DNA from 4 places in the Cobetia sp. PS-4MA genome. Region 2 is predicted to be linked to each of the others. Evidence: predicted binding sites of a transcription regulator. Region 2 holds the regulator's gene; each other region holds the start of a gene.
The links. The regulator LexA, encoded in region 2, represses DNA repair genes until DNA is damaged. The targets are predictions, from matches to a motif close to TACTGTNTANNTANACAGTA.
Positions count from the first base shown of each region.

Region 1: a site for LexA is predicted at 1,320-1,339, ahead of AC26AR_RS10970 (YqiA/YcfP family alpha/beta fold hydrolase). Genes of this name have one in related genera too.
Region 3: a site for LexA is predicted at 1,041-1,060, ahead of dinB (DNA polymerase IV). Genes of this name have one in related genera too.
Region 4: a site for LexA is predicted at 1,333-1,352, ahead of AC26AR_RS09355 (LexA family protein). Genes of this name have one in related genera too.

Region 1 covers NZ_CM173107.1:2,594,501-2,596,702, reverse strand. Annotated here, with positions in the region: gene pgi (glucose-6-phosphate isomerase) at 1-1,295, shown strand, start outside; gene AC26AR_RS10970 (YqiA/YcfP family alpha/beta fold hydrolase) at 1,435-2,181, shown strand.
Region 2 covers NZ_CM173107.1:984,956-987,157, reverse strand. Annotated here, with positions in the region: gene AC26AR_RS04235 (TetR/AcrR family transcriptional regulator) at 1-199, opposite strand, end outside; gene lexA (transcriptional repressor LexA) at 751-1,380, shown strand; gene AC26AR_RS04225 (hypothetical protein) at 1,511-1,750, opposite strand; gene AC26AR_RS04220 (DUF6586 family protein) at 2,004-2,202, opposite strand, start outside.
Region 3 covers NZ_CM173107.1:1,197,686-1,199,887, reverse strand. Annotated here, with positions in the region: gene AC26AR_RS05130 (Na+/H+ antiporter family protein) at 1-924, shown strand, start outside; gene dinB (DNA polymerase IV) at 1,079-2,137, shown strand.
Region 4 covers NZ_CM173107.1:2,195,466-2,197,667, forward strand. Annotated here, with positions in the region: gene AC26AR_RS09345 (2OG-Fe(II) oxygenase family protein) at 1-231, shown strand, start outside; gene AC26AR_RS09350 (LysR family transcriptional regulator) at 253-1,167, opposite strand; gene AC26AR_RS09355 (LexA family protein) at 1,371-1,832, shown strand; gene AC26AR_RS09360 (Y-family DNA polymerase) at 1,841-2,202, shown strand, end outside.

The DNA of each region.
Region 1 (2,202 bases), 1.6 Mb from region 2:
CCGAGATGGTCGAGACCTTCCATAGCGGGCAGTGGCGTGGTGCCACCGGCAAGCCGATCACCGATGTGGTCAATCTGGGGGTCGGTGGCTCGGACCTGGGGCCGCTGATGGTCTCGAGCGCGCTGAGCGATTGCCGTCCCAAGGGCGTCCATGAGGTCGGCGTGCACTTCGCCTCGACCATGGATGGCTCACAGCTGGCGGACTACCTGCAGTCCTTCAGTCCGGAAACCACCTTGTTCATCCTGTCGTCCAAGTCGTTCTCCACCATCGACACGCTCTCCAATGCGCGTACCGCGCGTGACTGGCTGAAGTCGCGCCTTGACCCGCAAGGCCGTCTGGAAGGACTGATCAATCGTCAGCACTTCATCGGTGCATCCGCCAAGCCGGAGAAGATGAGCGAGTGGGGTATCGCGCCGGAACATCAGCTGCTGTTCTGGGACTGGGTCGGCGGGCGCTACTCGCTGTGGGGCACCATCGGACTGCCCATCGCGCTCAATGTCGGCATGGACAACTTCCGTCGCCTGCTGGCGGGGGCGCATGAGCTGGATGAGCATTTCCGCACCGCACCGCTGGAAGACAATCTGCCGGTATTGCTGGCGCTGGCGGGGATCTGGAACAACAACTTCCTCGATATTCGCGCCCACTCCATCCTGCCCTACGACGGCCGCCTGGAATACTTCGCCAGCTACCTCGAGCAGCTGGAAATGGAATCCAACGGCAAGTCGGTCACCAACGATGGCGAGATGGTCGATTACTCCACCTGCCCGGTGCTGTGGGGCCAGCTGGGCCCGAACGCCCAGCATGCCTTCTATCAGCTGCTGCATCAGGGTACCCAGGCAGTGGAATGTGACTTCATCGCGCCGATGCGTCGCTATGACCATGTCGAGGACGCCGAGACCCGTGCCCACCTCAAGGCGCAGCACCGTCTGACACTGGCCAACTGCTTTGCCCAGTCGCGCGTGCTGATGCTGGGCGATGACGCGATAGCGGGTGACGAGGCCCAGCCGAATCACAAGCGTTATCGTGGCAATCAGCCCTCGACCACCCTGCTGCTGGAAGCGCTGACGCCGGAAACCCTGGGGGCCCTGATCGCGCTCTACGAGCAGAAGGTCTTCGTCCAGGCCACCATCTGGGACATCAATCCGTTCGATCAGTGGGGCGTGGAGCTGGGCAAGCAGATCGCCACCGCGACGGAAGCGACCATGACCACGGGAGAAGGCTTCGAGCAGCTGGACGCTTCCAGTCGTGCCTTGATCGAGTCCGTGTGGGCCGCCCAGGGGCAGGACCCGCGCTGACGGGGGATCACGCAGGCGATCATCCTCTGTTGATTTATACAGTATTCTCGCTATCCTATATGGGAATCAATCGTTTACACTAGACACCTTGCCGCGAACCGAGCGTGAGCCGTTCGGTTCGCGCGTGTCGGGAGCGCTGATGAGCCGTCCCCATTACCCTGCGCAGGCAGGCGTTGTCGTTCCTCCGGTCAGGGGCGTGTTGTACCTGCATGGTTTCAACTCGGCCAGTTGCTCGCCCAAGGCGCAGTTGATGAAGCGTGCGGCCGCCGAATTCGGTCTGCCCTGCGTCGCGCCTGACATCCCACCTCAACCCGCTGCCGGGCAGGCGGTGGTGGAGGAGGCCTACCAGGCGCTCTGCGCGCAGTTGGATCTCGACCCGGCTGACCCTGCCTGTGACGACGCCATCGTGGTGATCGGCAGCTCCATGGGTGGCTTTCTGAGCACCTGGCTTGCCGCGCGTGAGGCTGCGCGACTCGATGGACCCCAGGGCCGCGAGCAGAGCGTATGGCGTCAGGGGCCGCGCACGGTATTGATCAATCCAGCCGTGCGCCCGGTCAGGCTTGTCACGGCATGGCTGGGGTCGACCCACGCCAACCCCTATACCGGCGAGTCCTTCACCGTCACCGAAGCATTCGGGCCGGCGCTGGCCGCACTGGAAGCGATCCCCGTCACGCCGCAGCGCACCCTCGTGCTGCTTGCCACGGCGGACGAGACATTGGACGTCAACGATGCCGCAAGCCTCTATCAGGATTGCCGGCTGATCCTCACGCCGGGAGGGGATCATGGATTTGCCAGACTGGCGGAGTACCTGCCTGCCATCATGGCGCATGCCGGCCATCGTCTGGCCCCGTCGCTTGCGACATCCTTCCACGTCGCACCCTGCTAACGTGTCGAGGACGGTTGGGCG
Region 2 (2,202 bases):
GCTCGCTGAAGGGGTCGAGATAGCGGGCGAACACTGCCTGGATCAATGACTTCTTTGAGCCGAAGTGATAATTGACCGCCGCCAGGTTGACCTTGGCCTTGCTGGTGATATTGCGCAGCGAGGTTTCGGCGAAGCCTCGCTCGGCGAACAGGACCTCGGCGGTATCGAGGATACGGGTAACGGTATCGGTCTGGGCCATGGGCGGATGCCTTGTCAGGTGATCAGTCACGAGGGGGCACGGGAGTCCTTGTCCCCCCGGACAACGGCAAGGCCGTGGCCCGGGGGGCGACTCTTCTCATGCAGGTCAATCAAACGACATGTCGGTCTTCACGCACCGCGTGTCAGGCAGCGACTCCGAGGCGGAGGCTGCCACGAGCCGTGTCCCGAGCACAGGACACACAGGGCCTGTGTACCGGTAGCCGGATGCGCCCGACGAACATTCGTTTGAAACAAGATAATTCTAGCTGTCCATGCCATGACTGGCAATTGCTGGTTGTTTCAAACACTCGACAGCCAAGACCGGCAGGACGCGCATTCACGCGGGACATTCGGGGACGGGATGGTCATGGGGCGTCCCGGACACCCGCTGTCTCGCGTCAGCATGTCGATGTCGACGAAGATGCCGGCAACGTTGCTGCCAAAGCACCCACGATGCCTTGCATGACCGCCATGACTGGATACAATGACAGTTGTATGGATGCACACCCCGTGCCGTCAGCTCAGATGCCGCCCAGGCCAAAGGCAATGCCCATGACTCAGCCGCTTACTCCGCGCCAGCAGGATGTCTTCGATTTCATCATCAAGACCATCAAGTCCTCAGGCTATCCGCCAACGCGTGCCGAAATCGCCCAGGCACTGGGCTTTCGCTCACCGAATGCCGCGGAAGAGCATCTGCGTGCCCTGAAGCGCAAGGGAGCCATCGAGATGGTGCCGGGCACCTCGCGGGGCATCCGCGTGCCGTCTCTGGCCGAGGCGGAAGAGGATAGCGAGCAGGGCCTGCCGGTCATCGGGGAAGTGGCCGCTGGCAGCCCTATCCTGGCCAGCCAGCATATCGATCGCCATTGCCCGCTGCCCAGTGACTACTTCTCGCCTGCCGCCGACTATCTGCTGCGCGTACGCGGGGTCTCGATGAAGGATGTCGGCATTCTGGAAGGTGACCTGCTGGCCGTGCACCGCACGAGCAGCGTGCGTGACGGACAGATCGTGGTGGCGCGTCTGGGGGATGAAGTGACGGTGAAGCGCTTCCGTCGCGATGGCCATTACGTATGGCTGGAAGCCGAGAACGAGGACTTCGCTCCCATCAAGGTGGATCTGCGCACGGACAGCCTGGAAATCGAGGGCCTCGGCGTGGGCGTGATCCGCGATGGCGGCCTGCACTGATCTCATGGCTCGCAGGCAGTCTGTCCTCACAGCGCTGACGCGCAGATGACGACTGTCGCCATCAGGGCATCCACGAAAAAACCCGCCGATTGGCGGGTTTTTTCGTGACAGGCAGACATGCGGGAAGTGCTCAGTGCACCATGCCTTCCGACTGCTCGTCTTCATCATCCTCGCCATCCCACAGGCGGGTGCGGGTGATGGCGTGATCGATCATCTCACGCGCGACCTCGAAGCGATTGTCACGCAGCAGATCGGCAGCTTCATCGGAGATGCGGATACTGAGAAGTGGCTCACCTTCACTCTCGGCGGCACGCAGGATCACTTCCCCATCTTCCATTTGCACGATTTCAAGTACGGCGGGATCGGACACGTCATTCCTCCTGCACGGCATCCTGAGGATACCGGCGTCGTTGTGATCGTCAGCTTGACGGCGGGCAGGCCCTGCGACTTGCAGTCACTGGCGACAATGCAGAAAAAAGTACGACCACAGCCAGAGCCATGGTCGTACCGGAGAATGCAGGGCTTGCCACAATGCCGCCAGTCTAGCACCCGTCATGCCAGGGCGTCACCTGAATGACAGGTGCGTGACATGCCAGCGCTTTCTGGTCAGGCAAGGCGCGACGCTACCACTCCACATTCGACTCGCGAAGGTGTGACAGCAACGCCTTCATGGCGCTGACTGCCGTGGCGAGACGCTCTGCCAGAGGCGCATTGGCCGCCGTGGCGATGATGAGACCATCGCCACGCGCCTGGCCTTCCTCACGCCGGGCAGCACCGCCCTCTTCATGCAAACGCGTGATATCGGCCACCAGCTGGCTCAAC
Region 3 (2,202 bases), 210 kb from region 2:
CTGGATCGCCGCGCTGTCGCCTGTGCCCTGACCTTTGGTCTGACGGCTCCCTACATGCTGCTGCCGGTGGGCTTCGGTTCCATCTTCCTCAATGACATCCTGCTGGCCAACATCAATGAAGCGGGCCAGGCAATGGGGCTGGAAGTCACCCGCGGCATGGTGCCGATGGCGATGGCCATTCCGGTAGGCGGCATGTTCCTGGGACTGCTGACTGCGGTCTTCGTCTCCTATCGCAAGCCGCGTGACTACGCCAATCGCGAGATCAAGTCGACCAATGTCCCGCACCATACTCCAGTGCACGCACCATCCCGCAGCGGCCTGATCATGGCTGGGGTCGCCATCATCGCCGCCCTGGGCATCCAGCTCTATTCCGGCTCGATGATCCTGGGCGGCCTGGTCGGCTTCGCCATTCTTTCCCTGGGTGGCCTGTTCAAGTGGAACGAAGCCGACGACCTGTTCACCTCCGGCATGCGCATGATGGCACTGATCGGCTTCATCATGATCTCGGCAGCCGGCTTCGCCTCCGTCATGAAAGCTACGGGTGATATCCAGACCCTGGTGGATGCCTCCTTCCACATCATCGGAGACAACAAGCCGTTGGCCGCGCTCGTCATGCTGATGGTCGGACTCTTCATCACGCTGGGCATCGGCTCCAGCTTTTCCACCATCCCGATCATCGCGGCGATCTATGTCCCGCTGGCCCTGCAGTTCGGCTTTTCCCCCCTAGCGACCGTCGCCCTGATCGGCACCGCGGCCGCACTGGGCGATGCTGGCTCCCCCGCCTCTGACTCTACGCTCGGCCCGACGGCAGGCCTGAATGTCGATCAACAGCATGATCATATCTGGGACAGCGTGGTGCCGACCTTCATCCACTACAACATCCCGCTGATCGTCTTCGGCTGGGTGGCGGCGATGACGCTGTAATCCGCCGGCCAGGGTAGCCTGGCAACGGCAACAGGAAATACGACAACGCCCGGCAGGCATCACGTCTGCCGGGCGTTGTCGTCTCTGGGCGAAGAATGAGGCGACACGCCGCCTGATACTGGACAGCCATCCAGTCTTTTAGGATGATGCGCGAATGCGCAAGATCCTTCATGCTGACTGCGATTGTTTCTACGCCGCCGTCGAGATGCTTCGTCACCCAGAGTGGCGCGAGGTGCCCATCGCCATCGGTGGCCGCACCGAGCAACGTGGCGTGATCGCCACCTGCAATTATCCGGCTCGCGCCTTCGGCGTCCGCTCTGCGATGTCCACAGCGCGCGCCCTGCGCCTGTGTCCGCAACTGATACTCGTCCCCCCCGACTTCGAGCGCTACCGTGCCGTCTCGCAGGAGATCCAGGCACTGTTTCACGAACTGACACCACTGGTGGAACCTCTATCGCTGGACGAAGCCTACCTGGACGTCAGCGACATCGAGGAATTTCAGGGAAGCGCGACCTGGATGGCGCGCTGGCTGAAGGAAGAAGCCCTGAAGCGCACCGGGATCACGCTGTCGATCGGCGTGGCCGCCAACAAGTTCCTGGCCAAGATCGCGAGTGATTGGGAGAAACCCGATGGCCTGACGGTGATCACGCCAGAGTCCAGCGACGCCTTCATTCGTAAGCTGCCCGTCGGCAAGCTGCATGGCGTCGGCCCGGCCACGCTGGCCCGCCTCAATCGGCTGGAGATTACCACCTGCGATGACATCCGCACGACACCACTGACCACACTGGTCGAACACTTCGGCAAATTCGGACATCGCCTGCATGAACTCTCTCATGGCATTGATGACCGCCCCGTCAAGGTCGAGAGAGAGCGAAAGTCCATCAGTGTCGAACGCACTTTCGATCAGGATCTTCCGGATCTCTCCGCCTGCCTCGCCAAGCTTCCCATGCTGATGGAGCGCCTCGGGGAGCGTCACGCACGCCAGGAACAGCCGGTGCTGGCCAAGCAGTTCGTCAAGGTACGCTTCAACGACTTCACCAGCACCACGCTGGAAAGCCTCCTCCCCGCCTCCACCCTCTCATTGCCGGACGCCAGGAGTTTCGCACTGCTGATGGAGCAAGCCTGGCAACGTGGCCATCGACCGGTGCGCCTGCTGGGAGTCGGTGTTCGACTCAAGGCCCACGAAGAGACGCAACAGCTGGGGCTGTTCTGAGAGGGTGCCGCGCCTGACTGGCAAACTTGACGGACGGATGACAGGCATAAAAAAAGCCAGTCACA
Region 4 (2,202 bases), 1.2 Mb from region 2:
ATCTTCCTGAGCGATGGCTATACCGGCGGGCGCACCGAGTTTCTGGTCAGCCGTCGCGACCCCGAAAGGCCTGCTCAGTCACGGGACGACATCCAGACAGTCTCGGTCGCAACGCCCAAGGGTGGTGTGCTGTGCTTCCCGCATGGCTCGCACCCGCAGCACTGCGTGCACGCAGGCGAGCCGATCCGCGATGGTGCCAAGTACATCATCCGCAGCGATATTCTCTACTGATAACCACCTGCCGAGAACCTGCTAGCGACCGGCCAGCTGCTCGCGGCGGGCGAGCAGGAAGTCGACCCAGGCACGCACGCGCGGGTTGTGCTGATTCTCGCGCGCGAAGACGACATGGATGCCAGTGTCGAAATCCGAAGACGTGACCTGATGGTCCTCCAGCACCGCCACGAGGCGCCCCTGGTCCAGTTCTTCACGGATGGCCCAGAGCGGTTGCACCACGACACCAGCTCCCTCGAGGGCTGCCTGGGTCAGAATGTCGGCGTTGTTGGTACGCAGCGCGCGTGCTCGCGCCGAGATGCGGTGCTCCCGCTCACCCTGCACCAGCCGCCAGTGATGATTAGCGGTGGTATAGCTGAAGGTCAGCAGGCGGTGCTGCTCCAAGTCCTCAGGCTGACGAATGGACGGCTGGGCACTGAGATAGGACGGCGCGGCAGCCAGCACGAAACGCTGGTCACAGATGTGCCGTGCGATCAGACTCGAGTCTTCCAGATGACCGATGCGGATGGCGACATCGAACTGCTCCTCGATCAGATCCACGCGCTGATCACTGCTGACGATCTCCAGCGCCACCTCGGGGTAGCACTGCATGAATTCGCTCACCAGCGGCGCAAGATAGAGGCGCGAATATCGCCACGGCACCGAGATGCGCAGCGACCCCGCGACTCGCTCACTCAGCGTCTCGAGCTCATCCGTCAATTGAGCCACCTCGCCCAGGATGGCACGAAAACGGATCACGGCTCGCTCACCGGCAGGCGTAAGCCGCACATGGCGCGTGGTGCGCACCAGCAACGGCTCGCCCAGCTGTCGCTCCAGATGATTGACGTGACGCGTCGCCGTGGAACTGGCGATCTCCAGCTCACGCGCGGCCGCATTGAAGCTCTGATGCTCCGCCACCTTGAGAAAGGTGCGCAGTCGTTGGGTCAGTTCGTTCATGGCTCTCTACAGTGAACCCGCCTCTCACATAGACACCGGACTTTGCGCCCGATGGCATTCGCCGATGCCGAGCATAATACCCTCACCATCCGGGCTTCGCAGCAGTCACTTTCACTTGAGGCGGCTTTGCATATTAGCGGTTGCCTAACGCTTGCCTGCCACGGATACTGTATATAAATACAGCCATGACAGGAGAGCTTTCCATGACCGCATCTGTTCCCCTTGCCACTCACGAGACGTTGGCTCGCCCTCATCCCGCTCCTGCGCCATGTGAGCTGCCATACCCCTACATCACGGGGCGTGCGGGAATTTCCGGCTTTCCGTCACCGGCCGAGGATTACGCTGGCCGGACGCTGGATCTCAACGAGCGGCTGATCAAGCGTCCGGCAGCGACCTTCTTCATGACGGTGGCAGGTGACAGCATGGAAGGCTTCGGCATCTACGAGAATGACACCCTAGTCGTGGATCGCTCCATCGACGCCCGCCCCGGACATATCGTGGTAGCGCTGGTCGAGGGCGAGGTGGTGGTCAAGCGCTACGAACTGATCGGCCAGCGGCCGTATCTGTGCTCCGGCAATGCCCTGTATCCGCCGGTGGCCATCGTCGATCTCGAGTGTCAGGTCTGGGGGGTGGTGCGCTCCGTCATCCACGAATACGCGGTATGAGCGCGCCGATGATCGGGCTGGTCGACTGCAACAACTTCTACGCCAGCTGTGAGCGAGTCTTTGATCCGCGCCTGGAAGGCCGCCCCGTGGGGGTGATGTCCAACAATGACGGCTGCGTGATCGCGCGCTCTCAGGAACTCAAGGCGCTGGGCATCGAGATGGGGACCCCGGCCTTCCAGCTGCAATCCCTGGTACGCGAGGGACGCATCCATCTGCTCTCCTCGAACTATGAGCTGTATGGCGACATGTCGGCGCGCGTGCGCGACGTGCTGGAGGAATACAGCGCGGGGGTCGAACCCTACTCCATCGACGAGATGTTCGTGCGCTTCGATGGCTTTGACCGCAACGCGATGCTGGCGCTGAGTCGTAC